2 regions of the Rhizobium sp. NLR8a genome follow, and region 2 is predicted to be linked to the other one. Evidence: riboswitches for the same ligand, from Rfam matches in the RefSeq annotation. Region 2 holds a riboswitch; the other holds the start of a gene.
What was found. Region 2 has a riboswitch for S-adenosylmethionine ahead of metA (homoserine O-succinyltransferase). Riboswitches for the same ligand answer to the same signal wherever they lie in the genome.
Positions count from the first base shown of each region.

Region 1: another riboswitch for S-adenosylmethionine. It lies ahead of HJC04_RS09590 (O-succinylhomoserine sulfhydrylase); the one in region 2 lies ahead of metA (homoserine O-succinyltransferase).

Region 1 covers NZ_JABDWI010000004.1:278,486-293,639, forward strand. Annotated here, with positions in the region: gene HJC04_RS09565 (GcrA family cell cycle regulator) at 1-88, opposite strand, end outside; gene HJC04_RS09570 (aspartate aminotransferase family protein) at 512-1,711, shown strand; gene argF (ornithine carbamoyltransferase) at 1,749-2,663, shown strand; gene HJC04_RS09580 (Hsp33 family molecular chaperone) at 2,757-3,749, shown strand; gene apaG (Co2+/Mg2+ efflux protein ApaG) at 3,933-4,325, opposite strand; gene HJC04_RS09590 (O-succinylhomoserine sulfhydrylase) at 4,549-5,733, opposite strand; SAM riboswitch at 5,778-5,856, opposite strand; gene HJC04_RS09595 (2'-deoxycytidine 5'-triphosphate deaminase) at 5,934-7,025, shown strand; tRNA gene HJC04_RS09600 (tRNA-Gly) at 7,087-7,160, shown strand; gene HJC04_RS09605 (hypothetical protein) at 7,185-7,463, opposite strand; partial or broken gene HJC04_RS32220 (VOC family protein) at 7,524-7,604, shown strand; gene HJC04_RS09610 (methyl-accepting chemotaxis protein) at 7,814-9,832, opposite strand; gene HJC04_RS09615 (transporter substrate-binding domain-containing protein) at 10,168-11,043, shown strand; gene HJC04_RS09620 (tellurite resistance TerB family protein) at 11,053-11,466, opposite strand; gene HJC04_RS09625 (thermonuclease family protein) at 11,555-12,259, opposite strand; gene HJC04_RS09630 (helix-turn-helix transcriptional regulator) at 12,271-12,942, opposite strand; gene HJC04_RS09635 (response regulator transcription factor) at 13,270-13,917, opposite strand; gene HJC04_RS09640 (hypothetical protein) at 14,007-14,405, opposite strand; gene HJC04_RS09645 (DUF952 domain-containing protein) at 14,526-14,879, shown strand; gene HJC04_RS09650 (quinone-dependent dihydroorotate dehydrogenase) at 14,876-15,154, shown strand, end outside.
Region 2 covers NZ_JABDWI010000005.1:226,905-242,058, forward strand. Annotated here, with positions in the region: gene HJC04_RS11575 (ABC-F family ATP-binding cassette domain-containing protein) at 1-149, shown strand, start outside; gene HJC04_RS11580 (ABC transporter ATP-binding protein/permease) at 213-2,072, opposite strand; SAM riboswitch at 2,226-2,303, shown strand; gene metA (homoserine O-succinyltransferase) at 2,352-3,275, shown strand; gene HJC04_RS11590 (aldose epimerase family protein) at 3,394-4,416, shown strand; gene HJC04_RS11595 (GntR family transcriptional regulator) at 4,651-5,427, shown strand; gene HJC04_RS11600 (SIS domain-containing protein) at 5,420-6,451, shown strand; gene nagA (N-acetylglucosamine-6-phosphate deacetylase) at 6,451-7,602, shown strand; gene HJC04_RS11610 (SIS domain-containing protein) at 7,620-8,348, shown strand; gene HJC04_RS11615 (FAD-binding oxidoreductase) at 8,396-9,592, opposite strand; gene HJC04_RS11620 (amino acid ABC transporter ATP-binding protein) at 9,649-10,449, opposite strand; gene HJC04_RS11625 (amino acid ABC transporter permease) at 10,453-11,196, opposite strand; gene HJC04_RS11630 (ABC transporter substrate-binding protein) at 11,206-12,132, opposite strand; gene HJC04_RS11635 (GntR family transcriptional regulator) at 12,278-12,952, shown strand; gene efp (elongation factor P) at 13,126-13,695, opposite strand; gene epmA (EF-P lysine aminoacylase EpmA) at 13,842-14,903, shown strand; gene HJC04_RS11650 (lysine-2,3-aminomutase-like protein) at 14,900-15,154, shown strand, end outside.

The DNA.
Region 1 (15,154 bases), on a different contig from region 2:
CGCCAAGCTGCGCAGCAATCTGGCTGGCGCTCAGTCCTTCGGCCCAAAGCTTCTTGAGTTTCTCGACCCGCTCGTCTGTCCAGTTCATGCCCTGTCTCCACCTTTTGCGTTGGTGATGGCAGAATCCCTCACCGTTGTCCCGGAAGCCTCCGAAACAAGAAACGCTTGATCAATTTTGGTGACTAGTTCCGCCGCATGCAGTCTAGTAATTGAACTTTAACCTAGTGTGAGGCTGACTCCGTGACAAGAGTCGCGGGAATCCGGATGAATCGAATTTCAAGTTTTTCCCCAACTTGCTGCCTCTGCGTGTCATTTCTGCAATAATGCCTGTTGAAGGCCGAAAGTGCCCCTGTACAAGCTTGCGGCATACGCTAAGGCCGCAGTTTTGTTGACATTGCAGCGCGAAAAGGAAATAGTACCGCTCGCCGCCGAAAGGCGGCATTTTTGATTTTTCGGACCTGGTTTTGTTAGCCGGAATCCGCGCATGACAACATTGAACGGGAGACCCGCGATGGCTGAAGCCGCGCCGCTTTACGACACCTATTCTCGTGCCCCGCTGCGGTTCGAGCGAGGCGAGGGCGTATGGCTGATCGCCGAGAGCGGCGAGCGTTATCTCGATTTCGGCGCCGGGGTCGCCGTCACCTCCGTCGGCCACGGCAACCCGCATGTGGTCGCGGCGCTGAAGGAGCAGGCCGACAAGGTCTGGCACCTCTCCAATATCTATGAAATTCCCGGCCAGGAGCGCCTGGCCAAACGCCTGACCGACGCCACCTTCGCCGACAAGGTGTTCTTCACCAATTCGGGCGCCGAGGCGCTCGAATGCGCCATCAAGACGGCGCGCCGCTATCAGTTTTCCAAGGGCCATCCCGAGAGGTTCCATATCATCACCTTCGAAGGCGCTTTCCACGGCCGCACGCTGGCGACGATCGCCGCCGGCGGCCAGGAGAAATATCTCGAAGGTTTCGGCCCCAAGGCGCCGGGTTTCGATCAGGTGCCGTTCGGCGACATCGATGCCGTGCGTGCCGCCATTACCGATGCGACGGCCGCAATCCTGATCGAGCCGGTGCAGGGCGAGGGCGGCGTGCGTCCCGCCACCAGCGAATTCATGAAGGCGCTGCGCCGGATCTGCGACGAAAATGGCCTGCTGCTGATCCTCGACGAGGTGCAGACGGGCGTCGGCCGTACCGGCAAGCTGTTTGCCCATGAATGGTCCGGCATCACGCCTGATATCATGGCCGTCGCCAAGGGCATCGGCGGCGGCTTCCCGCTCGGCGCCTGCCTTGCAACCGCCGAGGCCGCTTCCGGCATGAAGGCCGGCACGCATGGTTCGACCTATGGCGGCAATCCGCTGGCCATGGCGGTCGGCAGCGCCGTGCTCGACGTCATCCTCGCCGATGGCTTCCTTGAGCATGTGCGCGACGTCGCGCTCGTCTTCCGCCAGGGACTGGCCTCGCTCAAGGATCGTTATCCCGATGTGATCGAGGATATCCGAGGCGAAGGGCTTCTTCTCGGTGTCAAGGCTGCGGTTCCCTCGGCCGAATTGCTGCAGGCGATCCGCGCCGCGCATCTGCTCGGCGTGCCGGCCGGCGACAACGTCATCCGCCTTCTTCCGCCGCTGGTGGTCACTGCCGAGGAAGCCCGCGAAGGGCTTGTGCGCCTCGAGCGCGCCGCCGAGAGCATCCGCGCCGCCAAGATCAAGAAGACGGCTTGAAGGGATCGCCGCCTTCGGGCGCACGACAGGTAAGAACATGGCTCCTAAACATTTCCTCGATCTTTCGGCCGTCACATCGGCCGACCTCAGAACCATCATGAACGACGCGCTCGCCCGCAAGCAGGCCTTCAAGGCCGGCAAGGGCGACAAGCCGCTCGCCGGCAAGATGCTGGCGATGATCTTCGAGAAGCCGTCGACGCGCACCCGCGTCTCTTTCGACGTGGGCATGCGCCAGCTCGGCGGGGAAACGCTGTTCCTCTCTGGCACCGAAATGCAGCTCGGCCGCGCCGAGACGATCGGCGACACCGCCAAGGTGCTGTCGCGTTATGTCGATGCGATCATGATCCGCACCACCGAGCACTCGCGCCTGCTGGAGCTTGCCGAACATGCGACCGTGCCTGTCATCAACGCGCTGACGGACGATACCCATCCCTGCCAGATCATGGCCGATATCATGACCTTCGAGGAGCATCGCGGCCCGATCAAGGGCAAGACCATCGCCTGGACCGGCGACGGCAACAATGTGCTGCATTCGCTGGTCGAAGGGGCGGCGCGCTTCGGCTACCGCATGAACATGGCCGTCCCCCTTGGTTCGGAGCCCAAGGATCACTATCTGAACTGGGCCCGCAATGAGGGCGCCGAAATCATGCTCTGCCATGATGCCGACCGTGCGGTCGAAGGCGTCGATTGCGTGGTGACCGATACCTGGGTCTCCATGAATCAGGAACATCGGGCCCGGGGTCACAACGTCTTCCAGCCTTATCAGGTCAATGCGGCCTTGATGGCCAAGGCCGGCAGCGATGCATTGTTCATGCATTGCCTGCCCGCGCATCGCGGTGAGGAAGTGACGGACGAGGTGATCGACGGCCCGCAATCCGTGGTCTTCGATGAAGCGGAAAACCGTCTTCATGCGCAGAAATCGATTCTTGCTTGGTGCCTGGGCGCGATCTGAACCATAATCGGATGTTGCGAGTCATAAGCTTGCGGCCCGACTGCGCGAGCGCCGGACACTTTGGCCGCCGCTCCCGAAACTAGGAGTAAAGCCATGGCAGAAGCTGCAGCCGCCCTCGGCCAGTTCGATTTCGCCGGCGATGATCATGTCGTCCCCTTTCAGGTGGAGGGTCTGGATGTGCGCGGCCGCGCCGTCCAGCTCGGCCCCATGCTCGATGCCATCCTCGAGCGCCATCATTATCCCGCGCCCGTTGCCCGGCTGCTTGCCGAAGTCGTCGTGCTGACGGTGCTGCTCGGCACCTCGCTGAAGTTCGACGGCAAGTTCACCGTGCAGACCAAGGGCGACGGCCCGGTCGATCTGCTCGTCGCCGATTTCTCGACGCCGGAGAACGTGCGCGCCTACGCCCGTTTCGATCGGGCGCTGCTCGACCAGGCGATTGCCTCAGGCGAGACCGAGCCGGAGCAACTGCTCGGCAAGGGCGTGCTCGCCTTCACCATCGATCAGGGCAAGTTCGCCCAGCCCTATCAGGGTATTGTCGCGCTCGACGGCACCTCGCTCGAGGAGATCGCCGGCGTCTATTTCCGCCAGTCGGAGCAGATCCCGACGCGGGTGCGCCTGGCTGCGGCCGAACTCTTCGACCGTGACGATGCCGGCAAGCCGCGCCACCGCTGGCGGGCAGGCGGCCTCGTTGCCCAGTTCCTGCCGGAGGCGCCGGAGCGCATGCGCCAGCCCGATCTCCACGGCGGCGACGGCGATAACGGCGACCGTCCGCATGGCGAGGATGACGCCTGGACCGAAGCCCGCTCGCTGGTCGAGACCATCGATGCCGACGAGTTGACCGATCCGCAGGTCGGCACCGAACGCCTCTTGTTCCGCCTGTTCCACGAGCGCGGCGTGCGCGTCTTCGAGCCCCGCGCCGTCTTCGACCGCTGCAGCTGTTCGCGGGAAAAGATCGGCAACGTGCTGAAGGGTTTCACCGCCGAGGAGATCGAGGCCAGCCAGGAAAACGGCGAGATATCCGTCACCTGCGAATTCTGCTCGACCACCTACCGCTTCCAAGCAGCCGAGCTTCAGCCGGCGGAATAGGCTCAGTTAGCATTGAGAGCTGCCCCTCTCCCCGTAAATGGGGCGAGGGGACGTGCCCTGCGAGAGGTCGGCGGGGACAGATCGATCGCGGCATGGTCCCTTCGCCCCGTTTACGGGGAGAAGGTGCCGGCAGGCGAATGAGGGGCGGGTCTCGGCAATCTCTTGAGCGGGAGGAACTTGCCCTCAATTCAGCACGCGCAGCAGCCCCGGCGAGTCAAGCGAGAAGGCGGGGATGTCGACGTCGAACAGCTCGCCTTCATCCGTTTCCATTTGATAGTGGCCGAACATCAGGCCTGAGGGCGTGTCGAGCGGGCAGCCGGAGGAATATTCGTAGGTGTCGCCCGGGCTGAGCCGCGGCTGCTCGCCGACGACGCCGGGGCCGGTCACTTCGTCCACCTGTCCGTTCTGATCGGTGATGTTCCAGTAGCGGTTGATGAGGCGAACGGCGACGCCGGAATTGTTGCTGATGACAATCCGGTAACCCCAGACATAGCGGTCGTCCTCCGGATCGGATTGCTCCTCCAGATAGAACGGTTCGACCACGACTTCGATATCTCTTGTGAGGGCGCGATACATGCCTTGCACCATAGTCAAGATATGTTACCCGTATCTTATAAGAGGCCCGGTCCGTCAAGAAACGGAACGTTGATCAGCGGTCAAATAGTGATGATCATATGGTTTTCGATCATTAAGCCTAATCGTCAGCCTTAATTTTACTTCGCAACGCCGGCGCGGCTGACCTTGTTCCCGCGGATCGGCGGCCGGCTCCACATTGAAGTCCGGCCGCTATTCCAGTCGATCAAGCCGATACCTTGGAAAGCGCCTGCGCGAAATCCTCGATCAGGTCGTCCGTGTCCTCGATGCCGGCCGAAAGCCGCACCGTACCCGGAGAAATGCCGAGTTCGGCGCGCGCCTCTTCCGTCAGGTTCTTGTGCGTGGTCGTTGCCGGATGTGTGATCAGGCTTTTGCTGTCGCCGAGATTGTTGGAGATCTTGATGATCTCAAGCGCATTCTGCAATGCGAAGGCCGCCTCCTTGCCGCCCTTCAGCTCGAAGCAGACGAGCGTCGAGCCGCCGGTCATCTGCTTGGCGATGATGTCGGCCTGCGGATGATCCTTGCGGCCGGGATAGATCACCTTGGCGACCTTGCCTTGCTCGGCCAGGAAATCGGCGATCTTCGCCGCATTCTCGGTCTGCTGGCGCACGCGCAGCGGCAGCGTCTCGATCCCCTTCAGCAGCGTCCAGGCATTGAACGGCGACATGGCCGGGCCGGTATGGCGGAAATAGTCGTGCAGGTTCTCGTCGATCCATGCCTTGTCGGCGAGCACCACGCCGCCGAGACAGCGGCCCTGGCCGTCAATATGCTTGGTGGCGGAATAGACGACGATATGGGCGCCGAGCTCCAAGGGCTTCTGGAAGAGCGGGGTCGCAAAGACGTTGTCGACGATCAGCTTGGCGCCGACCTGGTTGGCGAGCCTGGCGACGCCTGCAATATCGACCACTTCGAGCGTCGGATTGGTCGGGCTTTCCAGGAAGAACACCTTGGTGTTCGGGCGGATCGCCTTTTCCCAGTTGGCGAGATCTCGGCCGTCGACCAGCGTGCACTCGACGCCGTATTTCGGCGCCAGCGTTTCTACGACCCAGCGGCAGGAGCCGAACAGGGCGCGGGCGGCGACGATATGGTCGCCTGCCTTGACCTGGCAGAGGACGGCGGCAGTGACGGCCGCCATGCCGGAGGCGGTGGCGCGGGCATCTTCGGCGCCTTCCAATGCGCACATGCGCTTTTCGAACATGTCGTTCGTCGGGCTGCCGTAGCGGGCGTAGATGAAGCCGTCCGTTTCGCCCTTGAAGCGGGCTTCGGCCGCTTCCGACGTGTCATAGACGAAACCCTGGGTGAGATAGATTGCTTCCGACGTTTCGCCATATTGCGAACGCAGCGTGCCGCCATGGACGAGTTGGGTTGCCGGGCGCCAGGTCTTGCTCATGCCATCACCTTCACATAACAAAAAAACCGGCCGCAAAAGCAGACCGGTTTCATAACCCGGTCTTTTTAGCCACTTGTTTAACGTGGCTGCAAGCCGACCGGCCAAATCACCACGGGATAATTCTGCAATACTGCTGTTGGCGGCTTGCGTCAATTCCCCGAGTTTGGTTTTGTCGGCGGCAAAATGATGGATGGGGCACGATGGCTCGCGAAACTGGAATTCTGGCGGATCGCGCGATTGCGGCGCTGTTCGAAACGGGGCGTCTGAACTCCGAGCGGGAGCTCGACCGCGATCAGATCCAGCCGGCAAGTCTCGACCTGCGCTTGGGAAGCAAGGCGTTTCGTGTGCGTGCCTCCTTCATGCCCGGTCCCTCGCATCTGGTCTCGGACAAGCTCGATCGGCTGAGCCTGCACGTGATCGACCTGTCCCAGGGCGCGGTGCTCGAAACCGGCTGCGTCTATATCGTGCCGCTGATGGAAAGCCTGGCGCTGCCGGCCGACATGTCGGCCTCGGCCAATCCGAAGAGCTCGACCGGCAGGCTCGATATATTCACCCGCGTCATCACCGACTACGCCCAGGAATTCGACAAGATCCCGGCAGGTTATTCCGGCCCGCTCTATCTCGAAATCAGCCCGCGCACCTTCCCGATCGTCGTGCGCCGCGGCTCGCGTCTGTCGCAGATCCGCTTCCGCGTCGGCCAGTCCGTGCTCGGGGAGCCGGAACTTTTGAAGCTGCATGAAAGCGAGACGCTGGTTGCCAGCAAGCAGCCGAACGTGTCGGGCGGCGGCATCGCGCTGTCGATCGATCTCACCGGCGACAAGGACGGCCTGATCGGCTATCGCGGCAAACACCACACCGCCGTCGTCGATGTCGACGAGAAGGATCAGCACGACATCTTCGATTTCTGGGAGCCGCTCTATAGCCGCGGCCGCAACGAGCTGATCCTTGATCCCGACGAATTCTATATCCTTGTCTCGCGTGAGGCCGTGCATGTGCCGCCGGATTATGCCGCCGAAATGACTCCCTTCGATCCGCTGGTCGGCGAATTCCGTGTCCACTATGCCGGCTTCTTCGATCCGGGCTTCGGCCATGCGCCGGCAGGCGGGCGCGGCAGCCGCGCCGTACTCGAAGTGCGCAGCCACGAAGTGCCCTTCATCCTCGAAGACGGCCAGATCGTTGGCCGCCTGGTCTACGAGCACATGCAGGAAAAACCGGCCAGCCTCTACGGCTCCGGCCTCGGCTCCAACTACCAGGCCCAGGGCCTCAAGCTTTCCAAACATTTCCGCATCTGACGCCGGCCTGACGGGCGGCGACTTGACAGCGGCCCCCATCTGTTGGAAATCTCAGCGCATCGCGGGTGTAGCTCAATGGTAGAGCAGCAGCTTCCCAAGCTGAATACGAGGGTTCGATTCCCTTCACCCGCTCCACTTCCCTCAGTGGCGCTGTGAAACTTAGTCCCGGAAAAACCGGATCGGCTTGTATCGCCGGTGCGCGATGATCAGGCTTCGGTCAGGCTGGATGATGTAGGTCTCCTCCACCTGCTGGCCATACTGGTCGATGAAATCATGCGGGAAGCTCGATCCGGGCGGGGATTTGGTGAGCTTGGTGCGCGGCTGGCCGGTATAGGTGATGCTGCCCGGGATGGGCTCCAGCCCCGGGCCGGTGTATGTCGTGGTGTTGCACCCCCCAAGAGCGAGAGTGCCGATGAGGCCGATGATCGCGGATTTCATGTCTATCCCCTCCGAAGCTCCGAACGTTCCAATCTTACTCTGGATTGGCTCCAACTCATTGCGCAAACGCGCGGCGGCTGGTCGTTTTAGTGCACGGCGCCTGGAAACATTCTTGTCGAGGCCGGCTGGCGGCCGGACTAGACGGCCCCGCAAAAAGTAAGGATGGCCGCTGCTTGCGTCTACCCGCCTGCCGGTCATCTCCGCGTTCTGAGCGGAGAAGGGGAGGTGCCGCACCCTCTCCGTCCCCGCTCATCGCAGGACACGTTCCCCGCGAGCGGGAGAGGGATAGGATGAGTGGTAGGCGTCAGTTCCACAGGCGTCAGTCTTGCTAGAGGTCGCGGAGCTTCTGCTTAGAATTCCGTCCAATCGCCATCCTGGCTCTTCGGCGTGCTGCCTGCGCCGAAGGCGTTGGCGAGTGTCTGGCCGAGCGCGCGCGCCGGTGAGGCGGCCGGCCGGGCGGTGCCTTCGCCAGCGATGCGGATCGATGTCTTGGCTGCCGTGCGTACCGTGGCTCGCGGTGCAGCGGAGTGCGGTGCTGCAGTCGGTGGTCGGGACGATGTCATCGGTGCTGCTGCGGCAAAGGCGCCGGTGCCGGTCAGACGGAACTGGCCGAGCAGCATGTTGAGCGCCGATGCTTCGCTGGCGAGGCTGTGGCTGGCGGCCGTCGATTGCTCGACCATTGCCGCATTCTGCTGCGTGCCCTGATCCATGGTATTGACGGCGGTATTGATCTCCTGCAGCCCGATCGACTGCTCGCGCGAGGCTTCGGCGATCGCGTGGACGTGCTGGTTGATTTCCTGCACTTCGGTGACGATCACGTCGAGCGCCTTGCCGGTCTCGCCGACCAGCGTGACGCCGGTCTGCACATGCATGCCGGAATTGGTGATCAGCGACTTGATCTCCTTGGCGGCATTGGCCGAGCGCTGGGCGAGCTCGCGCACTTCCTGAGCGACGACGGCAAAACCCTTGCCCGCCTCACCGGCGCGTGCCGCCTCGACGCCTGCATTCAGCGCCAAGAGGTTGGTCTGGAAGGCGATGTCGTCGATGACGCCGATGATGTTGGAAATTTCGCCAGAGGACTTTTCGATCTCATGCATGGCGGAGACGGCCTTGCGGACGATCTCGCCGGATCTTTCGGCGCCGAGGCGCGTGCGGGTGACGAGCTGGCTCGCCTCCTCGGCGCGCTTGGCGGCGTCGCGCACCGTCGTGGTGATCTCTTCCAGCGCCGCGGCGGTTTCTTCGACCGAGGCCGATTGCTGTTCCGTTCGCCGGGAAAGCTCGTCGGCGGAGGAACGAATCTCGTTGGCGCCGGCGCCGATCGCCCGGGCATTGGCCCCGACCGCCTGCATGGTCTCGTTGAGCTTCTCGATCGAGTGGTTGAAATCCTGGCGCAGCGCATCGAGATGGGCGACGAAGGGCTCGCCGATATCAGAGGCGAGATCGCCGGCGGCAAGGCGGCGCAGGCCATCGCCAAGAGCTGCGACGGCGCGTTCGAGTTCGGCTGCCTCGCGGGCTTTCTGGGCCTCGCGTTCGCGGCGCTCGCCGTCGCTGACGCTGCGGTCTGCCTCGGCGCGCGCCTGGATTTGACGACGCTCGATCGCGTTGTCGCGGAAGATCGAAACCGCCTTTGCCATGTGGCCGACTTCGTCGCGGCGATCGAGACCGCTGATATCGCTGTTGGTGTCGCCCTCGGCAAGCCGCGTCATGCGCAGGCTGAGATTCGTCATCGGGCCGGCAATGCCTTTTTGCGCCACGGCGACGGCGAAGCCGATCGCGGTGAGAACAGCGATGCCGATCAGGACGAAACAGAAGGTGATCCGGCCGTTGACGGACGCCGAAAGCGCGCCGCCGCCGTCGTTGAGCAATGCCATCATCGCATCGTTGTTGGCAATCATCTTCGGCGTCAGCGCATCGAGCTTGGCATTGATCAGCGCGACATTCGCGAGCGCACCGGTGCTGTCCCCGGCCCTGCTCTGTTCGATGATCTTGTTCGCCAGAGCTTCGATTTCATCGATGCCGGCCTCGATCTCGTCGATCGCTGCCTTACGGCTCGGGACCAGTGCGAGGGCCTGTTTCATCCGGTCGCGGGCCTGTGGCAGCTTGCTCGGTGTGGCAAGCGCCGTCTGGAAAGCCGGCGTATCGGGTTTCATGTCAGCCAGCAGGGTGACCTGCAGCACCGAGGCCACCACCGATGCGCTGGCGCGCGCGCTCAGCATCGATGCCTGCGCCTCATGATCGATAAAGGCGCTATAGGCGGCGTCGGCCTGGCGGAATTCGGAGATGACATAGGCCAGCCCCGCCATCGTGATAAGCCCGAGCAGCGCCACGACCGATATAATTTTGGTGCGGATTTTCAGATGCTTCAACATGGAAATGTCACCCGATCTGGCCGGGCGCGCCGCGCGTCCGGTGTTTGAAAATTGAATTTGTAAAGAGCGCTGCCTGAGTGTCGCGGCGCCGGAAAGGAAACTGACGCATGCATCATGCAATCGGCTGGCGGGGTCCGTATCGTCGCGACAAATAGAGGCGATATTCTTTAATTCCGCGCTAACGCGCAGGCGCAGGCGCACTCCTAATTTTGAGGGCAGGAGGTGCGCGCTATCGCTCAAGAGAGCCTCATCCGCTCCCCTCACTCCCATGGATATTCCCCGCCGGCCATGACTCTGTTACATCTCGGCGACCCCAACCCCGAAACTGGATCACCATGATTGAATTCCAGCAGGCATCCCCGACTCTCAGGGCTTTTCTGGCGATCGGCCTGTTTCTGGCAGCGCTGTTTTCGAGCTTTGAGGCATTCGCCCAGCAAGCTGCGCCCTCGCTGCCGTTGCTCTTCGATGCCCGCGAGCGTCTCGCCAGGCCGGATCTCTCCTCGCTGGTCCGCCTGCGCTTTCTGACGTCGGTCGATTTCCCGCCGTTTAATTTCACCGATCAGAACGGCAAGCTTTCCGGTTTCAACGTCGATCTCGCCCGCGAAATCTGCAGCGAGTTGGAGATTTCCGACAAGTGCCAGATCCAGGCAATGCCTTTTGCCGATCTCAAGGATGCGCTCGCCGCCTCGCAGGGCGATGCCGTCATTGCCGGCCTTGCGGTCACCCCGGAGCTGCGCCGGCAATTTCTCTTCTCCCGGCCATATCTGATGCTGCCGGCGCGCTTCGTGCGCAATCTTGGCGCCCCGCTCGATGGAAAGACCGCCGCCGCGCTCTCGAACCATCCGGTCGGCGTCGTCAAAGACACGGTGCACGAGGCGATGCTGGCAGCCTTTTTCCCGGCGCTGAAAGCGCAGGCTTTCGACACGAAGGACGCCCTGCTTGCGGCGCTGAAGGAGCGAAAGGTCGATGCCGCCTTCGCCGATGCGCTGCAGCTTTCCTTCTGGGTCTCTTCGGCGGCCTCCGACAAATGCTGCGCGCTGTTCGACGGCCCCTACCTCTCCGAACAATTCCTCGGCGAGGGCATGACGATCATGCTGCGGCAGAAGGACAGTGTGCTGACTTCGGCCATCGACCATGCGCTTGCGACGCTGTCGCGCAACGGCCGTCTTCAGGAAATCTATCTGCGCTATTTTCCTTACGGGCTCTATTGAAACTTGGGCTCAGCCCTTGCGGAAGCGGGCGATCGCGCTGCGCTCGATCGCCGCGCAGGTGAGCTTGTCGAGGCCGAGCCGGTCCCGCAGCAGGCTGAGCAGCCGCAGTTCCTCCGCCTTGACCGAGAGATCGGCGGAGGCCACTTCGACGGCAAGCGCATAGGCCGTGTCGTAGAGTTTTGCCGGCAGGGTGTCTCGTACGGTTTCGAGAACGACATCGAGGCCCTCGGGCCCGGCCAGCAGCGCGGCGCAGTCGCGTGCTATCGGAATGAGCTTGTCGTCATCGAAATCCTTGAAAACCGGCAGGAAGCCGATCAACTGGCCGATCCTTTCCATCTCCCTGTCGTTCATGGTGCTGTCGACGGCCGACGCCATCACCATCACGTAGATCAGCGCATCATGGGCGGAAAGCGGCTTGTTCATCTCTGATTCCTTGTTGATCAGCCCAGATTAGGAACTGGCGGCGGGCATTACAAGAGATCGGCAGCATCTCGCCCCGGCGGTCGGCTTGTCACTTGCGGCGCGGATCGCCGCCGTAAATACCTTTCTGCGCCTGCTTCGCCTTCTCGGCGACGGCTGCAAGCGACGAACCCGCCTCTGCCTCCGCCCAGCCGGTTTCGGCAAGCCATGCACCGAGATCCTGCGTGCCGAGCCGGCAGGCGGCGATCGCTGTTCCCTTCCATTCGGCCGTGTCGAGATCGCAGGTGATGCTGCGGTTGCGCAACAGCTGGCGCAGCGCCGTCTTTGCCAGCATGCCGCAGGGCCATTGCCGGCCTGCCGGCCCGCATATCCTGTCGGCCGGCGTGGGGACGATGCCGGCAAGCTGGAGCCGTCGCTCCCCGAAGGAAAGACTGCCCGCGTTCTCGACCAGCGGCCGCGGCAGCTCCAGCGCCTTTTTGCCGGCGGGACCTGCCGTTTCGCCGCCGACTGGCGCCGCTTGCTGCGCGATGATGGCTGGTTTGGGCGCCGCGCCATCAGCCGCAGGCGGCGGAGCCGCCGGCTCCGCCGAGCGGGCGATCATTTCGGCGCGTTCGTCGGATATCGTCGCCGGTCCGGCGGTCTCGGGGGCAACATCGGGCGCTGCGACCGCCGTTTCCTCTGCGGCTGCGGTTTCTTCCCCTGCCGTGCCGCCGCGAAGCCTCGCTTCGCCTGCCATCAGCAGGCCGACCACCACCGCCATCCCCGTGATACCTGTAACGACGGCGGCAGGGCGCATGGAATATCTTCCTACTGACTGGCCCAGATGATGCGGGCGATCCAATCGACATCGGCGAGATCGAGCGTGCGGTTGGGATGTTCGGGATTGAGCGACATCAGCTCGATCGACCGCGGGCTTCGGCGCAGCAGCACCTTGGCCATCACCTCGCCCGCGCATGTGCGCACGACGACGCGGTCATTGCGGCGCACCTGCGCCCCGGGCTCGACGATCAGCACATCGCCGTCGCGATAAAGCGGCATCATGCTTTCACCCTGCACCTCAAGCGCATAGACGCCGGATCGCTGCGACGGGTTCGTCGGAAACTCCACCACGTCCCAGCCATGACCGGCCGGAAAGCCGCTATCGTCGAAGAAGCCGCCGGCGCCGGCCTGGGCGAAGCCGAGCAGAGGAATGGCGCTGCCCGGCGGGGGGGCGGCACGCTCGCCGATCCGCTCTCCGGCGGAACTGGCGGCCGGTTGCATGAAGGCGAAAAACTGCTCCATGCTCGCCCCTGTCGCGTCGAGCACCTTGGCGATCGATTCCGTCGACGGCCAGCGCAGCCGCCCATCGGCCGAAAGCCGTTTCGACTTGTTGAACGAGGTGGGGTCGAGCCCGGCGCGGCGCGCAAGACCGGATGGCGTCAGCTCGTGCCGTTCGGCAAGCCTGTCGATCGCCTCCCAGATCTGCTTGTGTGACAGCATATGCGCCCGATTCCGTGCGGCCTGTTAGAGGCCGCGCTTTAGAGCAATTCCAGGAAAAGTGCGAAGCGTTTTCCGTCCGGAATTGCGTAAATCCAAAAAGCTAGAGCGGCTCTGCCTTTCCGTGAAAAGCTGAACCGCTCCAGCGCGCGCCGGGCGTCCGTTCGGACGCACAAAGGACGCTCTGACCCTTCAAATCTACGCTTCGGCCCGAAAATCGATTCCGATTTTCGGGCCGAAGCGTAGCCGGACGGAATAGTAACCGACCGTCCGGCGCCCGTAAAGGTAAAGGAGGAATAAAATCCTGCTGTCGACGGTTTCGGTCGACCCTCAGGCTACCATCGCCATATTGATCTTGCCGAGCTGGATGACCGCCTGTGTGCGGCTGTCGACATCGAGTTTCAGCAGGATTGCCGATACATGCGCCTTGATCGTCGCTTCGGAGACGCCGAGTTCATAGGCGATCTGCTTGTTCAACAGGCCCTCGGCCAGCATGGTCAGCACCCGGCTCTGCTGCGGCGTCAGCGTGTGCAGGCGGCGGATCAGGTCGGCGACGTCAGGATCCTGCTCCTGGCCGTCGCGATAGCTTTCCGGTGTGGCGATATCGCCGGCAAGCACCGTCTGGATGCCGCGGCGAATGTCTTCGATGCCCGAGGATTTGGAAATGAAGCCGGAAGCGCCGAGTTCCAGCGCCCGGCGGATCGTCGTGGCGTCGTCGCTCGCCGAAACGATGATGATCGGCAGGCTGGCGAATTCGGCGCGCAGCGCCATTAGGCCGGAAAAGCCGCTGACGCCGGGCATGGCGAGATCGAGCAGCATCAGGTCGGCGTCTGGATGGGTGCCGGCGGCGGTGCGTGCGGCTGCGAAATCGCCGGCTTCGACGATCGACTGGCGTCCCTCCATGCCGATCACCGCCTGGCGCAGCGCATCGCGAAACAGCGGATGATCGTCCGCAATGATGATGGTCTGTTCCTGCATCGAAAACTCCCTCCCAAGAGTCCGATCATGCCGCATGCGCGCCGTCCCCTCGGCGTTGCATGCAGGCATTCTGAAATGACTATATCAGATCATGTCTTCTGCGGAAGGGGATTGGCTTTTTCGTCAGCCTGGAACTCCTTCACCATCCCCATGAAACTCTTCATCATCCGCTCCATGATGCTGATCGAGCGGTCGATTTCCGCATCGCTCGGCAAAGCCCGCTGGATGAGGCCGCTTTGTTCCAGCTTGGCCACCCGTTCTGAAAGTCGGTCGAGCTCATCCTCATAGGCCGCCCGCTCATCGGCCGCCATACGGCAGACCAGGGCGCCGTCCTTGTCCTGGCAGATCGACATGGCGCCGGTCTGGCGATCGAGCCGGACGAAATGGTCGCCGCTCTTCTCCAACTGGAACCGGCCCGCATCTGCCTCGGCCGCCGCGGCCGCGAGCGGCAGCAGAACAGCGCCAAGTGCGAGAACCAAAATCTTCATCGTCTCATCCTCCGGATTTTGCCTGGGCTGGCCCCGCTTTTTGAGTGCCGGGGCGTGGACATCGCCGCCTCTTTCCGGCAAAGCGCTCATGACCCAAGGATCAGCAATCGCGAGGCCATGATGACCGTGCCACCGACCCTTTACAAGATCGTGACGGAAACGCTCTGGCAGCAAGCCAGACAAAGCGGTGTTTTTCATGGCGCCGGCGTCGATCTCAAGGACGGCTTCATCCATTTCTCCACGGCGGACCAGGTGAAACAGACCGCGTCCCTGCATTTTGCCGGCCAGCCCGGCCTGGTGCTGGTCGCCGTCGATGGCCGCGCTTTCGGTGACAAGCTCCTCTTCGAACCCTCCCGCGGCGGCGATCTCTTCCCGCATCTCTACGCCGATCTGCCGCTGGCGGCCGTGCTCTGGGAGGCGCCGCTGCCGCTCGATGAGAACGGCGTTCATATCTTCCCGGAGCTGCAGCCATGATCGATCCCTTCAAGCGCCTCGCCCGCAAGGGTCTCTTCCTGTTCGATCCGGAAACGGCGCACGGCATGTCGATCGCCGCGCTGAAGTCCGGTCTCGTGCCCGCCTGCCGGATCGCTCCCGATCCGCGCCTGCGCCAGACCGTCGCCGGCCTCACCTTCGAAAACCCGCTCGGCATGGCGGCCGGTTACGACAAGAATGCCGAGGTGCCCGAAGCGCTCTTGAAGCTTGGCTTCGGCTTTACCGAGATCGGCACGGTGACGCCGAAGCCGCAGGGC
Region 2 (15,154 bases):
TTGTCATGGCCGATCCCAATCTCTTCACGCGCGACCCCGTTGCCTTCAACCGCCTTGCAGGCGAGATGGAGAAGCTGCGAGTCAGCCTGACCAAGATGGAAGAGGAATGGCTGGAGCTCGAAATGCTGCGGGAAGAACTGGAGGGCTGAGACTCTCGCACTCAGCCGCTTGCGTCACGTTGTAGGCAGGGGTCCTGCCGATAAGGGGGCGTCCTAAAGCGCCGGCGCGGGGACGGCGGCTGCGCCGGCACTGGCGCTGGCGCCGGTGGTCTGGGCGACCTGCTGCTGCGGCTCTTCGGATCTCGAGGGCAGAGCCTGCAGATGCAGCACCCGGGGCTGCAACGCCTCCAGATAAGTTTCAGAGCGGCCGATATAGATCATGCCGATTTCGGGCATCGAAGTCAGCACGCTGCACATCGTTTCCTGCCATTCCGGCTCCATGCCCTCGAGCACTTCGTCGAAGATGATCCAGCGCGGGCGCACCAGCAGCAGGCGCGCGAAGCCGATCGCCTTCTGTTCATCGCCGTCGAGCAGCTTGTCCCAGCGGGCGCGGGTATCGAGCCTTGCGATCAGAGAGTGCAGGCCGGCCTTTTCAAGGGCCGCCTCGACCGCAGCTTGCTCGTAGGCATCGGCGCTTTCGGGGAAGGCCAACGCCTCGCGCAACGTGCCGCCCGGAATATAGGCGATTTGCGGAACGAACAGCATGTCGTCGATCGGCGGCAGACCCATCGTGCCGCTGCCGCACGGCCAGAGCCCGGCCAAGGCCTGGAACAGCAGCTTGCGGTTGACGCTATGATCGCCGTTGATCATGATTTTTTCGCCGGCCTTGATCACGATATCGGTTTCTCGCAGGCGAAAACCGCCGCATTCCTCGATGTCTTCGCCGATCTTGGCATTGATCACCACATCCTTCAGCGTCAGCCTGTCGGCGGCGGTGTCTTCATAGGCGATGCTTCCCTTCACGCCAAAGCCCTCGTCCATGTCGAGCAACGCCTGGCGGAAGTCGGTGACGCGCATCAGCGTGGCACGCCATTCGGCGATCGGGCCGAAATTGGCGACATACCAGCGCAACGCCGTATTGACCTGGTTGAAGGCGCCGACCGACATCATCAGCTGGCCGAGGGTGAGGCCGCCGGAAAAATAGGCGGGTGCGGCAACGATGATCGGAATGACGATCACCAGCCAGCCGTAGCCGGCCGAAACCCAGGTGAGATTGGTATTGGCCATGGCGAGCCGCTTGACGACCCTCAGTACCGAACTGATGTCGGTATTGATACGCCGGCGTTCGTTCTCCTCGCCGCGGGCGACGGTGATCGCCGGCATGTTCTCGTTGGCATGCATCAGCGTGAAACGAAGCTCGGCCTCCTTCGAGAAGCGGTCGGCATTGAGCTTGACCAGCTTGCGGCCGACGACCTGGCTCAACACCGAGGCGGAAGCTGCATAGAAAATCGCCGCCCAGACCATATAGCCCGGTATGGAGAAGCTGTGGCCGCTGATGTGGAAGATGAAGCCGCTCGAAAGCTCCCAGAGCACGCCGATGAAGCTCACCAGAAGAATGGTCGATTGCAGCAGCCCGAGGACGAGCCCGGTCGTGCTTTCGGCAAGGTTGCGGGAATCCTCGTGCAGGCGCTGATCCGGATTGACGCCGATCAGGCCGCTGGAGGCGAGCCGCAGCGCCCGCTTACGCTTCAGCCACTGGTCGACGAGATCGCGTGACAGGCCTTCGCGCATATAAAGCGCGGTCATCTGGTTCAGCCAAGCCTGCAACACGTTGAGCAGCAGCAGCGTGCCGGCGATCATCGCGAAGATTTCGAGCTGGTGGAAGAATTCGCCGAGGTCGCGGCGCTCGAGCGAATCGTAGAAAGGGGCGTTCCACTCATTGAGAATGACCTGGCCATAGGCCGTCGCCAGGATGACGAGGATCAGCACGGTCGCCAGAAACAGCACCTTGCCGCGAACTTGCGAATTCCAGAATGCTGAGAACATCACACCGAGGCGATATGTCAGGCTGAAATCATACCCTACCCTATCCTGCTTCCGGATGCCCGGCCTCCCTTCGATCTTGTCTGCCATCACGCTTTTCCAACACCGCCCATACTGTCATTATTAACATGGTGGCGTTACCGGTCTATCAACAGATTCTATCAGTCATTAAAGTGTGATGATTCTTGACGGGCCACTCCCGCATGCATTCGGAGTTGATTCGCGGCTCAACTGGGACTAATTAAGGCACTCCGTGGTGATTTGGCCGGCCGGCTTGCAGCCACGTTAAAAAAGTCGCTAAAGGGCCGCGTGCGGACCGGTAGCGATTTTTTCGCCGCCGGTTTTTTATTTTTGATCGAGTTGACCGCAATGCCCATCAAGATCCCCGATACGCTGCCCGCCTTCGAAACCCTGGTTCAGGAAGGCGTGCGGGTGCTGACCGAGACGATGGCGATCCGTCAGGATATAAGACCGTTGCAGATCGGCCTGCTCAACCTGATGCCGAACAAGATCAAGACCGAACTGCAGATGGCCCGTCTCGTCGGCGCTTCGCCGCTGCAGGTGGAGCTGTCACTCATCCGCATCGGCGGCCACAAGGCAAAGAACACATCCGAAGATCACCTGCTCGCCTTCTACCAGACCTGGGAAGAGGTGAAGCAGCGCAAGTTCGACGGCTTCATCATCACCGGAGCCCCGATCGAGCTCCTCCCCTATGAGGACGTTACCTATTGGGCAGAAATGCAGGAGATCTTCAATTGGACGGAGACCAACGTCCATTCGACGATGAACGTCTGCTGGGGCGCGATGGCGGCGATCTATCACTTCCACGGCGTTCCGAAATACGAGCTGAAGGAAAAGGCCTTCGGCGTCTACCGGCACCGGAACCTGAAGCCTTCCTCCATCTATCTGAACGGCTTTTCCGACAACTTCGAGGTGCCGGTGTCGCGCTGGACCGAGGTGCGCCGCGCCGACATCGAGAAATGCGAAAGCCTGGAAATTCTGATGGAATCGAGCGAGATGGGCGTCTGCCTCGTGCATGAGAAAAGGGGCCGGCGGCTCTACATGTTCAATCATGTCGAATATGATTCCACCTCACTTTCGGACGAGTATTTCCGCGATGTGGATGCCGGCGTGCCGATCAAGATGCCGCACAATTACTTCCCGCATAATGATCCGGCACTTGCGCCTCAGAACCGCTGGCGCAGCCACGCGCACCTCTTGTTCGGCAACTGGATCAACGAGATTTACCAGACGACGCCCTATGACGTCGAAGAGATCGGCATGGATCTTTAATGGAATTTCTTTCTGACCTGCCTGGTTGCGGTTTGGAACAAATGCGGGCAGGTTCCGGTCCGGAACCCTATAGCGCTGCGCGTTTTTATCGGACGCGCAAAGGAACGGACAGTCGATCATGTCGGATAAGTTGGAGCGGGAAGTTTTTGGGCAGACGAAGGCGGGCGAGACCGTCTATCGCGTCGTCATCAGGGGCGGCGGCCTAACGGCCAAGATCATCACCTGGGGTGCGGTCATCCAGGATCTGCGCCTTGAGGGTCATGAGGCGCCGCTGCAACTCGGCTTCGAGGATTTCGACAGCTATCCTCTCTACTCGGCCTATTTCGGCGCGACGCCCGGCCGCTGCGCCAACCGTGTCGGCGGCGGCGCCTTTACGCTCGACGGCAAGGACTATCAGCTCGAGCCGAATGAAAACGGCGTCACACATCTGCACGGCGGCAGCGACAATATCGGCAAGCGCAACTGGACGATCGTCGAGCATGCGGTCGACCGCCTGGTGATGAAGATCGTCGATCCGGACGGCCGTGCCGGTTATCCCGGCAACTGCACCATTCAGGCGACGTTCCGGGTGCACGGCAATGGTGAACTGTCGATCACCTATGAATCGACCAGCGATCAGCCGACGCTCGCCAATGTCTGCCAGCACGCCTATTTCAATCTCGACGGCCGCGATGATGCACTGGGCCACGACATCATGATCGCCGCCGATCACTATCTGCCGACCGACGAGAAGCAGGTGCCGACCGGCGAAATCCGGCCCGTTGCCGGAACCGAATTCGATTTCCGCGAGATGGCCCCGATGAAGCGTTTCGTCGGCAGTGAACAGGTATTGTACGACCACAATTTCTGCCTGTCCCGCGAACGCACCGCCAAGCGGACCGTGGCACTCGCCCGCAGCCTCTATTCCGGCGTGTCGCTGGAAGTGCGCAGCACCGAGCCGGGCGTACAGTTCTATGCCGGCTTCAAGCTCAACACTGGGGCTCCCGGCCTCGGCGGGCGCAAATATGGTCCGTTCGCCGGCTTCTGCCTGGAGACACAGATCTGGCCGGATGCGATCAACCATGAGGGCTTCCCGAATGCGGTCCTGCGTCCAGGCGAAGTGCTACGCCAGGAAACGGACTACATCTTCACCAAGAGCTGAAGCGTTCTAAAGCGCGTCACGATCTTTCAGATTCGCTCCTCGCGCTTTAGGTTTTTGTTTACGCAAGTCGGTATCGCAAAACCGCCGCACACGTTTGCGCGGACATGCTCTGAGACGTACGGCTGTCAAATTTGACCGTTATTGAACCCTCTTCGGATTGCCGGAGAGGGTTTTTCTTCTGCCCCTCAGATTCAGGCTTGCCGATTGGTTCTATATAGGTTCTATTGTGTGTCCATGGATAGAACCAGTCTAGTAGCTGAACTCAATAGACGCAGCCTGCGCGACGACGCGCTGACCGGCCCACTCTACAAGCGGCTGGCGCAGGTGCTGACCAGCCTCATTCAGGAAGGCTTGCTGAAGCCCGGCACGGCGCTGCCGGGCGAGCGTGACCTTGCCGAGGCTCTCAAGCTCGGCCGCGTCACCGTGCGCACCGCCTATCGCGACCTCATGCCGGCGGGCGCATTGGAATCGCGCCACGGAAGCGGTACTTTCGTATCGAGCAAGGTCGAGCGCATGGAACAGTCGCTCTGGCGGCTTTCCTCCTTCTCCGCCGATATGCGTTCGCGCGGCCGGTTGCCGGCCGCGCGGATATTGTCGCGAGAGATCAACACGCCGTCGCCGGAAGAATCCTTCCTGCTCGGCCTCGGCGGCGACGAGCCGGTGCTGAGGCTCGACCGGCTGCGCCTCGCTGACGGCTTGCCGCTGGCGATCGAACGCGCCGTCGTGCCGGTCAAGTTTCTGGGGAAGAATGCCGGCGGCGAAGGATCGCTCTACGATGCGCTGGCGGCGAATGGCCATCGGCCGGTGCGCGCGCTGCAGCGGTTGACCGCCGTCACGCTCGATGCATCCTATGCTGCGATGCTGAACGTCAAGGCAGGCGCGCCGGCGCTTCTTATCGAACGTGTCTCGCGCCTGGAAGACCAGCGCGTCGTCGAATACACCCGCTCGCATTATCGCGGCGATGCCTATGACTTCGTTGCCGAATTGAGAATTGGAGATGACCATGAGTGAGAACCAGTCGCTGATGCTGCAGGAAGCAGGCGAATCACCCGAAGTGGTGGCCACGCTTCTCGAAAAGGAAAAGCCGGTCTTTGCCGAGATCGCCCGTCTGTTTTCGTCCGCCCGTCCGAGCGTGGTGACGACGGCCGCGCGCGGCTCCTCGGACCATGCCGCCACCTTCTTCAAATATCTCTTTGAGATCACCTGCGGCGTCCCAGTCGCCTCGGTCGGCCCGTCGATCGCTTCCGTCTATGGTGCTGCCCTCCACCTGCAGGGCGGCGTGCATTTCACCGTCTCGCAGTCGGGCGCCAGCCCCGACATCGTCGCCCTGCAGGAGGCCGCGAAGAAGGGGGGCGCAACGACGATCGCCGTCGTCAACGTCACCGACAGCCCGCTTGCCAGGCAGGCGGATATCGTTCTCGGCCTCAACGCCGGCGCGGAAAAGAGTGTGGCGGCGACGAAATCCTTCATCGCCTCCGTCGCCGCGCTCACCGGGGTGACGGCTGCGATCGGCGGCGCGTCCGACCTGCAGGCAGCGCTGGAAAAACTGCCGGAGGCGCTTTCGGCGACCGCCGGGATCGACACGGCGGCGGCCGAGGAGGTGCTGCTCCATGCGACCTCGCTCTATACGGCCGGCCGCGGCCCGGCCTTCGCGATCGCGCTCGAAGCGGCGTTGAAGGCCAAGGAAACCTCGGGCCTGCACGCCGAGGCCTTTTCGCTGGCTGAACTGATGCATGGCCCGATGCGCCTGGTGCAGCCGGGCTTTCCAATCGTCGCCTTCGCGCCCGACGATGCTGCTTTGGCCAATAACGGCAAGGCGCTGGAGCGCCTGCAGAAGCTTGGCGCCACCACCGTCGGCTTCTCCACGCAGCCGCTCTCCGGCATCAATCTGCGCGTGCCGACGACGGGCAACGGTCTCGTCGATCCGCTGGTGTCGCTGCTCGTCTATTACCGACTGATCGAATCGGTGACGCGCCGCAAGGGCTTCGACCCCGACCGGCCGGCCAACCTGCTCAAGGTGACGGAGACGGTCTGATGGGACGCAAGATCTTCGTCGGCGCCCGGATCTTCGACGGCGAGCGCTTCCATGACGACAAGGCACTCGTCCTTGCCGACGGCCGCGTCGAAGCGATCGTCGCGAGAAACGACCTGCCCGATGGCGAGATGGTCGCTCTTGAGGGCGGCGTCCTGTCGGCCGGCTTCATCGATGCGCAGGTCAATGGCGGCGGCGGCCGAATGCTGAACGACGAGCCGTCCCCGGCGTCGATGGAGATCATCGCCGGCGGGCATCGGCCTTATGGCACGACGTCGCTGCTGCCGACCTTGATCACCGATACATCGGAGGCGACCAATGCCGCCATCGAGGCGGCGAAGGAGGCTGTGAAAAAGAACCGCGGCGTCGCCGGTCTGCATCTCGAGGGCCCGCATCTGGCACCGGCCCGCAAGGGTGCGCATCTGGCCGAGTTGATGCGGCCGGTGGAGGACCGCGACGTCAAGGCCTTCATCCGGGCACGTGAGTCGATCGGCACGCTGCTCGTCACCATCGCAGCCGAGCAGGTGACGGTCGCCCAGGTGCGCGAGCTTGCGGAAGCCGGCGTCACCGTCAGCATCGGCCATTCCGATTGTTCGAGCGAGGCGGCGGAGGAACGTTTCGATGCCGGAGCGCGCGGGGTCACGCATCTCTTCAACGCCATGAGCCAAATGGGACACCGTGCTCCCGGCCTCGTCGGCGCGGCCATCGATCATCCCGCGACCTGGTGCGGCATTATTGCCGACGGCCATCACGTCGATCCGAAGGCGCTGCGCACGGCGTTGCGTGCCAAGCGCGGCGAAGGCAGGTTGTTCTTCGTCACCGACGCGATGTCGCTTGTCGGCTCGCAGCAGGACTCTTTCACGCTGAACGGACGCACTGTCCGGCGCGAAAGGGGCGGCTTCTGCTCGAAGTTGGTGCTTTCCGATGGTACGCTGGCAGGCTCCGACGTCGACATGATTTCGGCAATCCGCTACGGCATCACCTATCTCGACCTGGCGCTCGCCGAGGCGCTGCGCATGGCGACCCTCTATCCCGCCCGTTTCCTGAGACTTGCCGATCGCGGCCATCTTTCACCGGGCGCGCGTGCCGATCTCGTGCACCTCACCGATACGCTCACCGTCGCCGCCACCTGGCTTGCCGGCGAAGTTGCATGAATTCAAGGAGAAGTAGGATGACCGACATTACCGATGCCTATTTCTCCAACCTTATCGGCCGGCTGGAAGAGCTGAAGCAGACGCTTGCCGAGCCGATGGCACAGGCTGCGGCGGTCATTCTCGATGCCGCCCGCGGCGACAAACGTGTCTATGTCTTCGGCACCGGCCATTCGCATATGCTGGCGGAAGAGGTGCACTATCGTGCCGGCGGACTCGCCTTCACCGTGCCGGTGCTCGTCGGCTCGGCGATGCTGCACGAGGGGGCGGTCATCAGTTCGGTCTATGAGCGCACACAGGGTCTGGTGCGGCCGATGCTGGAGCGTTACGGCATGCAGCCGGGCGACGTCATTATCATCGCTTCCAATTCGGGGGTGAACGCCGCGCCGATCGAGGCCGCCGATTATGCGCGCGAAATCGGCGCAAAGGTGATCGCCATCACCTCGATCGCCTATTCCTCGGCCATCGCCAATGGCCGCCGCCGGCTCGCCGACGTCGCCGACGTGGCGCTCGACAACGGATTGCCGCCGGGTGACGCTGTCGTCGATCTCGAAGGAACGGGACTTAGGGTCGGACCGGTCTCGACGGCGGTCGGTGTGACCATCATCAACGCGATCTTTGCCGAAGTTGCCTCGGAGCTTGCGAAATCCGGCGATGCGCCGGTCTATCTCAGCGCCAACATGCCGGGCGCGGCCGAGATCAACCAGAAGCTCGTCAAGAAATACCGGCCGCGCAACCCGCATCTCTGAGAGGATAAAGGAGCCTGCTGCTGTCGCAGGCACGGTTCGTGAGGCGATCAAGTGGCGAGGATTGAGCTGACCATACGGGCCGTCCGCGGTGCCAGCGTCAAGCCGATATGCCCGTGTCCAAAAGCAAACACGACGTCCCTTCCTCCTCTTGAAGGCCGAATGACGGGAACGGAATCGGGCATGGAAGGGCGAAAGCCCATCCAGCTCCGGCTTGGTTCACCAAGTGTCGGGAAAATCCTGCGGGCGTTTGCCAATAACACTTCGAGGCGCCTTGGGTTCGAAGGCGCGGTGAGACCTCCGAGTTCCACGGTGCCGGCGACGCGCAGCCGGCCACGCATCGGGCAAAAGTAAAATCCATGATGCGTCGGGCACACCGGTCTTTCCACCGGCGGTGTTTCCATATCGAATTCCAGATGATAGCCGCGCTCGGTGTCCAGGGGGACCCGCTCTCCGAGCTGCAGAGCCAGGCCGCGGGAATGAGCGCCGGCAGCGATCACCGCGGCTCGGGCGTGAATGCTGTGGGCTGGAGCCATCATCCTCACTCCGTTCCGCTCGCGCGAAATAGCCGTCACGGAGTCCCGTACGAACTCGACGCCCGCTTGTCTGGCGGCGGCGTCCATCACGCTCATGAGTTCGCCGGGATCGGTGAAGTTTATCGCTTTCGGAAAGAAAAGCCCTCCGCCATGGGCCTGCGGCAGTCGAGGCTCCAGGCTTTGCACCTCGCCGGGAGTGAGGAGCTGCTGCGCGATCCCGTAATTTCGGCGAAGCCTGACATCCGAAGCGGCCGCCTTGAAGGCCTCGGGCGTCTGGTAGAGGTAGAGGCATCCCTTCGCCCTCAGGAGATCGGATGCGCCGATCTCTGCTGCAAAGTCGAGCCATTCCGATGAAGCTTCGGATAGAAGGTCGGCGATGCGGCGCGTATTGTCTCTGTATCTGTGAGGGAGGGATTCGTAGGCAAAACGCATCAGCCATGGAAACAGCGTGGGCAATGCCGCCTTGCGAATGGACAACGGGCTGTCTGAATTGAGAAGCAGCGAGGCCAGGTTTTTAAGGACAGCGGGCGTGCCGACGGGAATGATTGCATAGTCGGCGATCGTTCCTGCATTGCCGTAGGATGCACCCGAACCGGGTTTGTTCGGTTCGATCAGGACGACATCGCGACCGTCGGCACGCAGCCGCAGAGCGGTTGTCACGCCGATCACGCCGCCGCCGATGACGGCGATATCTGTTGTTAGCTTGTTCATCAGATGTGGATTTATCTTTAGAGAAACGAGGCTTGGATGCCTGATCAGACCAAGAGCTAACCTGGGGAAGCGTAACGCGCGACATAGGCAGCCGTGCGTGCTTCCCTTGGACGGTCAAACACATCTCCGGCGGTTCCCTGCTCGATGATAAGACCGCCATCGATGAAGACGACCCAATCCGATACCTCCTTCGCAAAGGGCAGCTCGTGGGTGACCAGGATCATCGTCATGCCGTCAGCGGCCAGTTCGCGCATGACGCGGAGCACTTCGCCGGTGGATTCAGGATCGAGTGCCGACGTCGGCTCGTCGAACAGCAACACCGTTGGCTCCAGCGCCAGAGCGCGGGCAATCGCCACACGCTGCTGCTCGCCGCCCGACATCTGCTCCGGATAGGCCATCGCCCGTTTGGCAAGGCCTACTCTCGTCAGAAGTTTCACGGCCCGTTCCACGGCTTCTCTTTCGCCGATCCCGGCTGCATGCATCTGAGCGAGAACGACGTTCTCCACGGCGCGCAGATGCGGGAACAGATTGAAGCGCTGAAACACCATGCCGACACATTGCCGAAGCTTGGCAAGGTTGCGGCAGGCCACCTCGCCATCGGCAAAGATCGTCTCATCCCCGACGGTGATCGTTCCCTGATCGGGACGCTCAAGCAAATTGACGCAGCGCATGAGGGTGGTCTTTCCTCCACCGCTCTGGCCAATGATGCTCACGATTTTGCCCGTGGGAACCTCGAGATCGACGCGGTCAAGCACCAGGCGCCCGTCGAAAGACTTGCGCAATCCGCTGATCTTGACGGCGGGTCGACCGGCCGGCTGATTTGACACAAAGGCAGATTTGGCAGCAGTGGTGGTCATGGGTCAGACCTTTCCCTCGGCCAGAAAGGTCCTGGCTAATTTGAGCCGACGCCTTCTCGCCAATGACAATGGCACACCGGCATGGATCTTGCGCTCCAGCAGAAGCAGGCATTGGGACAGCGGGTAGCAGATGACGAAATAGAGTCCCGAGATCACCAGATACACTTCAAGCGCTCGGAATGTTTCCGAGGCTATCAACTGTGCCTGCGTCATCAACTCGGCAGCGGAGATCGTTACGAGCAGCGAGGTCGACTTGATCAGGTCGACGAACATCGTATTGGTGCCCGGGAGCGCCAGCCGCACTGCTTGCGGCAGGACGACATGGCTGAAGGTTTTGCCGCGTCCCAGCCCGAGAGCTTGAGACGCCTCTTGCTGTCCTCGGTGTACGCCAGCGATAGCCGCCCGAAAGATCTCGGACAGGTAGGCGGCGTAGAAGAGCACCAGGCTCAACACTCCAGCCTCGAAAACCTCCAGCCTGATGCCTACGGAAGGCAGGCCGAAGTAAGTGAGGAAGATGATCGCCAGGAGCGGTACGTTTTTAAAAAGCTCGGTATAGAAGGCCGCGGGAACGCGGACGATTCGCAGCCGGTTGAGTCTCATCAACGCAAGGACAAGACCAAGGATCGTCGCGCCGATGAAGCTGGCCACGGTATAGCCGAGGGTCTTGAGCAGACCCCCGCCGATGTTTCCGACATAGTCATTCCAGGGAACCTGGAAGATATCGGTGAAGGATGACAACGCCGTCATGCTTCGATCTCACTTCGCGATGGAAGGCGGGGTCCAGTCGGCCGGACGGTCGACGCCGCGCCGCTGGGCCGCCATTTCGGGCGACGGAACTAGGAACTGCTGGGGATCGCCGCCCCATTTCGTGATCAAAGCGGCAAGCGACCCATCCTTGTACATATCGTCAATCTGATCGGAAACAGCCTTGGCCAGCTTCGGCGACTGCTTGGGAAGGTAGAATCCGGTCATGTAGGCTTGAAAATACTTGTAATCGGGGTGTGCGGCGACCTGTTCGTCGGTCGGCGGTTTCAGATATTCGATGCGGACCTTCATGTCGGGGCGCTGCTGCTGTTGGTAGGTGATCAGCAGTGGATCGAGAAAGCCGACGTCCAGGCGCCCGGCAGAAATATCCTGGAACACACTGTCGGCGCTCGGGAACGTATGGGGTGATGCGTTAGGCACCTGGGCGATGGATTTCGCCCAGACATAGCCGGTGACGGTGCCGAGATTTTTGCCTTCCAGGCTCGCAACATCGGGAAAGCTCGCCGTGCCGCTTACCGCCATGGCCGGCGGCGAATAATACGGCGGGTCCGTGAACAATCCGACTTTCTGTCGAACGTCGGACCATGCGATTCCGCCGATGGTTATATCGGCCCGCTGTGTCTGGACGGAAGCCAGCATGCCTGGAAAGTCGGTGACGTTGATTTCGATCTTGAGGCCGAGCTTATCGGCTATGGCTGTCAGGATGTCGCTGTCGAGTCCGACGAGCTTCCCATCCTTGACCGCCGTATAGGGCATGTAAGGCTGGACCGTAACAACGAGCGTGCCCGGCTTCATCAGCTCCAGATCGTCGGCGTTCGCAGTGAATGGCGCAGCCGTCGCAAACAGCCCCAAACTCAAGATCGCCACGGCAATGATCCCGTTCGCCTGCGATTTTTTTGTCAATTCAGCATGTTTCATTTGAAACCCCTCTTTGTAGTTATATATTGCTGATATATTATCAATATGCAGACATGATACGAAGTCAAGCAGATTCGTTGAGCGCCTTTTTTCGAGGCGGAACAGCCTCCAGCTATGCGGAAATGGACAGAGGAACACGCTGAATATGTCGGCATTCGAAGTGGATTACGAAGCGGCTGAAGCAACGCTGGCGGAGCGGACCTATATTCGGCTGCGCGACGACATCATCACGACACTGCTTCCTCCGGGCACGCTTCTGCGGGAAGCCGACCTCATGAAACGCATGGAAGTCGGGCGCACCCCGGTCCGGGAGGCGATTCAGCGCCTGCAATATGATGGTTTCGTTGTCGTCAGCGCCCGGCGCGGCACATTTGTCAGCAAGATCGATATCAATGATCTTACTGCCGTCTACGAGGCACGGGCACGGATCGAATCCTGGGCGACCCGGCTAGCTGCCGAAAGGCTGCGCGAGTTCGAGCGGCAGGAAGCGCGGCAGTTGATCGATGAGCTCAAGCAAACAATTGGTCCGATGGCGCTGGAAGACATCCTTGCCCTGGATCGACGGGTTCACCGCTTCATCTACAAAGTGGCGAAGAACTCTTTCCTGTTCGATACGCTGGATCACTACCACAATCTGTCGCTCAGAATTCTATATGTCGCGATGAAACGGTTTCCGGCCCTGGTACCGCGTCTGGAGGACGTCTTGCATGATCAGGTCCTCATGCTCGAGGCGGTATGCAGAGGGGATGCCGATGAGGCTGAAAAGATCGCGATGGCTCACGTCATGAGCTTCGAGAGCGAAGTGCGAAAGGTTATCTGAATTCGGTTCTTGGAATTGGGTGCAGCTTTAGCTGAACCAAGATATTTTCGGCAAAACGAGCCGTCCGAAACAATCGCGCGCTGCGAGTGGACGCGGCATCGATACTTGCTTGCATTCCACATTTCAGTGAGAGGCCGATTTGAGCCGGCCTCCTGAATGGATGAAAACCAGGATCAGTCCTTGGCGCGTTCGACGTAGGAATTGTCTTCCGTCGCGATGACGACGCGGGTGCCGGCGTCGATATGCGGCGGGACCGAGGTGCGGATGCCGTTGGAGAGCATGGCCGGCTTGTAAGACGAGGATGCCGTCTGGCCCTTGACGACCGGTTCGGTCTCGACGATCTCGAGCGTGACGTGACGCGGCAGTTCGAGCGCCAGCGGAATGCCTTCATGGATCGACAGGATGCAGGTCATGCCTTCCTGGAGATAGGCCTTCTGGTCGCCCATGGTTTCCTGGCTGACGACCACCTGGTCGTAGTTGGCAGGGTTCATGAAGTGGAAGCCTTCGCCGTCTTCATAGAGATACTGGAAGTTGACGTCTTCGACGAAGGCGCGCTCGACCTGTTCGGTAGTGCGCCAGCGCTCGGAAACCTTCACGCCGTCGACGATGCGGCGCATGTCGACCTGAGTGACCGGCGTGCCCTTGCCCGGATGAAAGTTCTGGGCGGTGAGAACGACGTAGAGCTTGCCGTCCACGTCGAGAACGTTGCCCTTGCGGACCGAAGAGGCGATGACCTTGACCATAAGACTTCCTTGTAACTCGGCTTTCGGCGTCGTAGAGGACTGTCGAGACGCCCCAAGACCCAAATGTTTTTCTTTGGGGGCGCAACTAACCTAAAATCCGGGAAATAGCCACCCCATACCGGCTTCTCCGGTGAAGAAAGCTTGGAATGAACTTTTCGGCCAAAGCGTCCCCCTGGTGGACCCCGTCGGTGCATGCCGACCGCCGCCCGTTCCTGATCGGGCGCAATGCGATTCAGGCGTCGTTGCGCGGGTTTTTCGCGCGTGAGGATTTCATCGAGGTCGACACGGCGGTGCTGCAGGTCTCGCCTGGCAACGAAGCGCATCTGCATGCCTTCGCGACGCAAGCGATAACGACGGACGGTCAGACGGCGCCGCTCTACCTGCACACCTCGCCGGAATTCGCCTGCAAGAAGCTGCTTGCGGCGGGCGAGCAGCGTATTTCCTGCTTCGCCCATGTCTATCGCAACCGCGAGCGCGGGCCGCTGCACCATCCCGAATTCACCATGCTCGAATGGTACCGGGTCGGTGAAAGCTATGAGAGCCTGATGATGGATTGCGTGCGGATCCTCGCGCTCGCGGCTGAAACGGTGAAGACGCCGATGCTCGCCTATCGCGGCGCCGAGAGCGATCCCTTCGCAGGGCCGGAGCGGATCAGTGTCGCCGAAGCCTTCGAGCGCCATGCCGGCATCGATCTTCTTGCCTCCGTTGCCGCCGACGGCTCGACCGATCGCGACCATCTGGCGGCCGAACTCAGGCGCGTCGGCATGCGTGTGGCCGATGACGATGGCTGGGCCGACCTGTTCAGCCGGGTGCTGGTCGAAAAGATCGAGCCGCATCTCGGCTCCGGCCGCATCACCATCCTCGACGAATATCCTGTCTCCGAGGCCGCACTTGCGCGTCCCTCGGCACGCGACCCCCGGGTTGCCGAACGTTTCGAGCTCTATGCCTGCGGCGTCGAGCTTGCCAACGGCTTCGGCGAGCTCACCAATGCTGCCGAACAGCGCCGGCGCTTCGAGATCGAAATGGCCGAGAAGGCGCGTATCTATGGCGAGACCTATCCGATCGACGAGGATTTCCTCTCGGCACTGTCGCTGATGCCCGAGGCAAGCGGCATCGCACTCGGCTTCGACCGGCTGGTGATGCTGGCGACGGGGGCTTCGCGCATCGACCAGGTGCTCTGGGCGCCGGTTGCGGAGTATGGAAGATGAATGTCGTCAAACCGGTGAAGAGCGTCGACGATCTGGTGAAGGCCGGGCTTGCCGGGCCTGCCGATCGCGCAACGCTCGAGGCGGTGGCCGCGCGTTACGCCATTGCCCTGACGCCGGCGATGACCAGGCTGATCGACCGCGCCGATCCTGATGATCCAATTGCCCGACAATTCGTGCCTGATGCGGCCGAACTCATCGTCGCGCCCGAAGAACGCGCCGATCCAATCGGCGATCACGCCTACAGCCCGGTC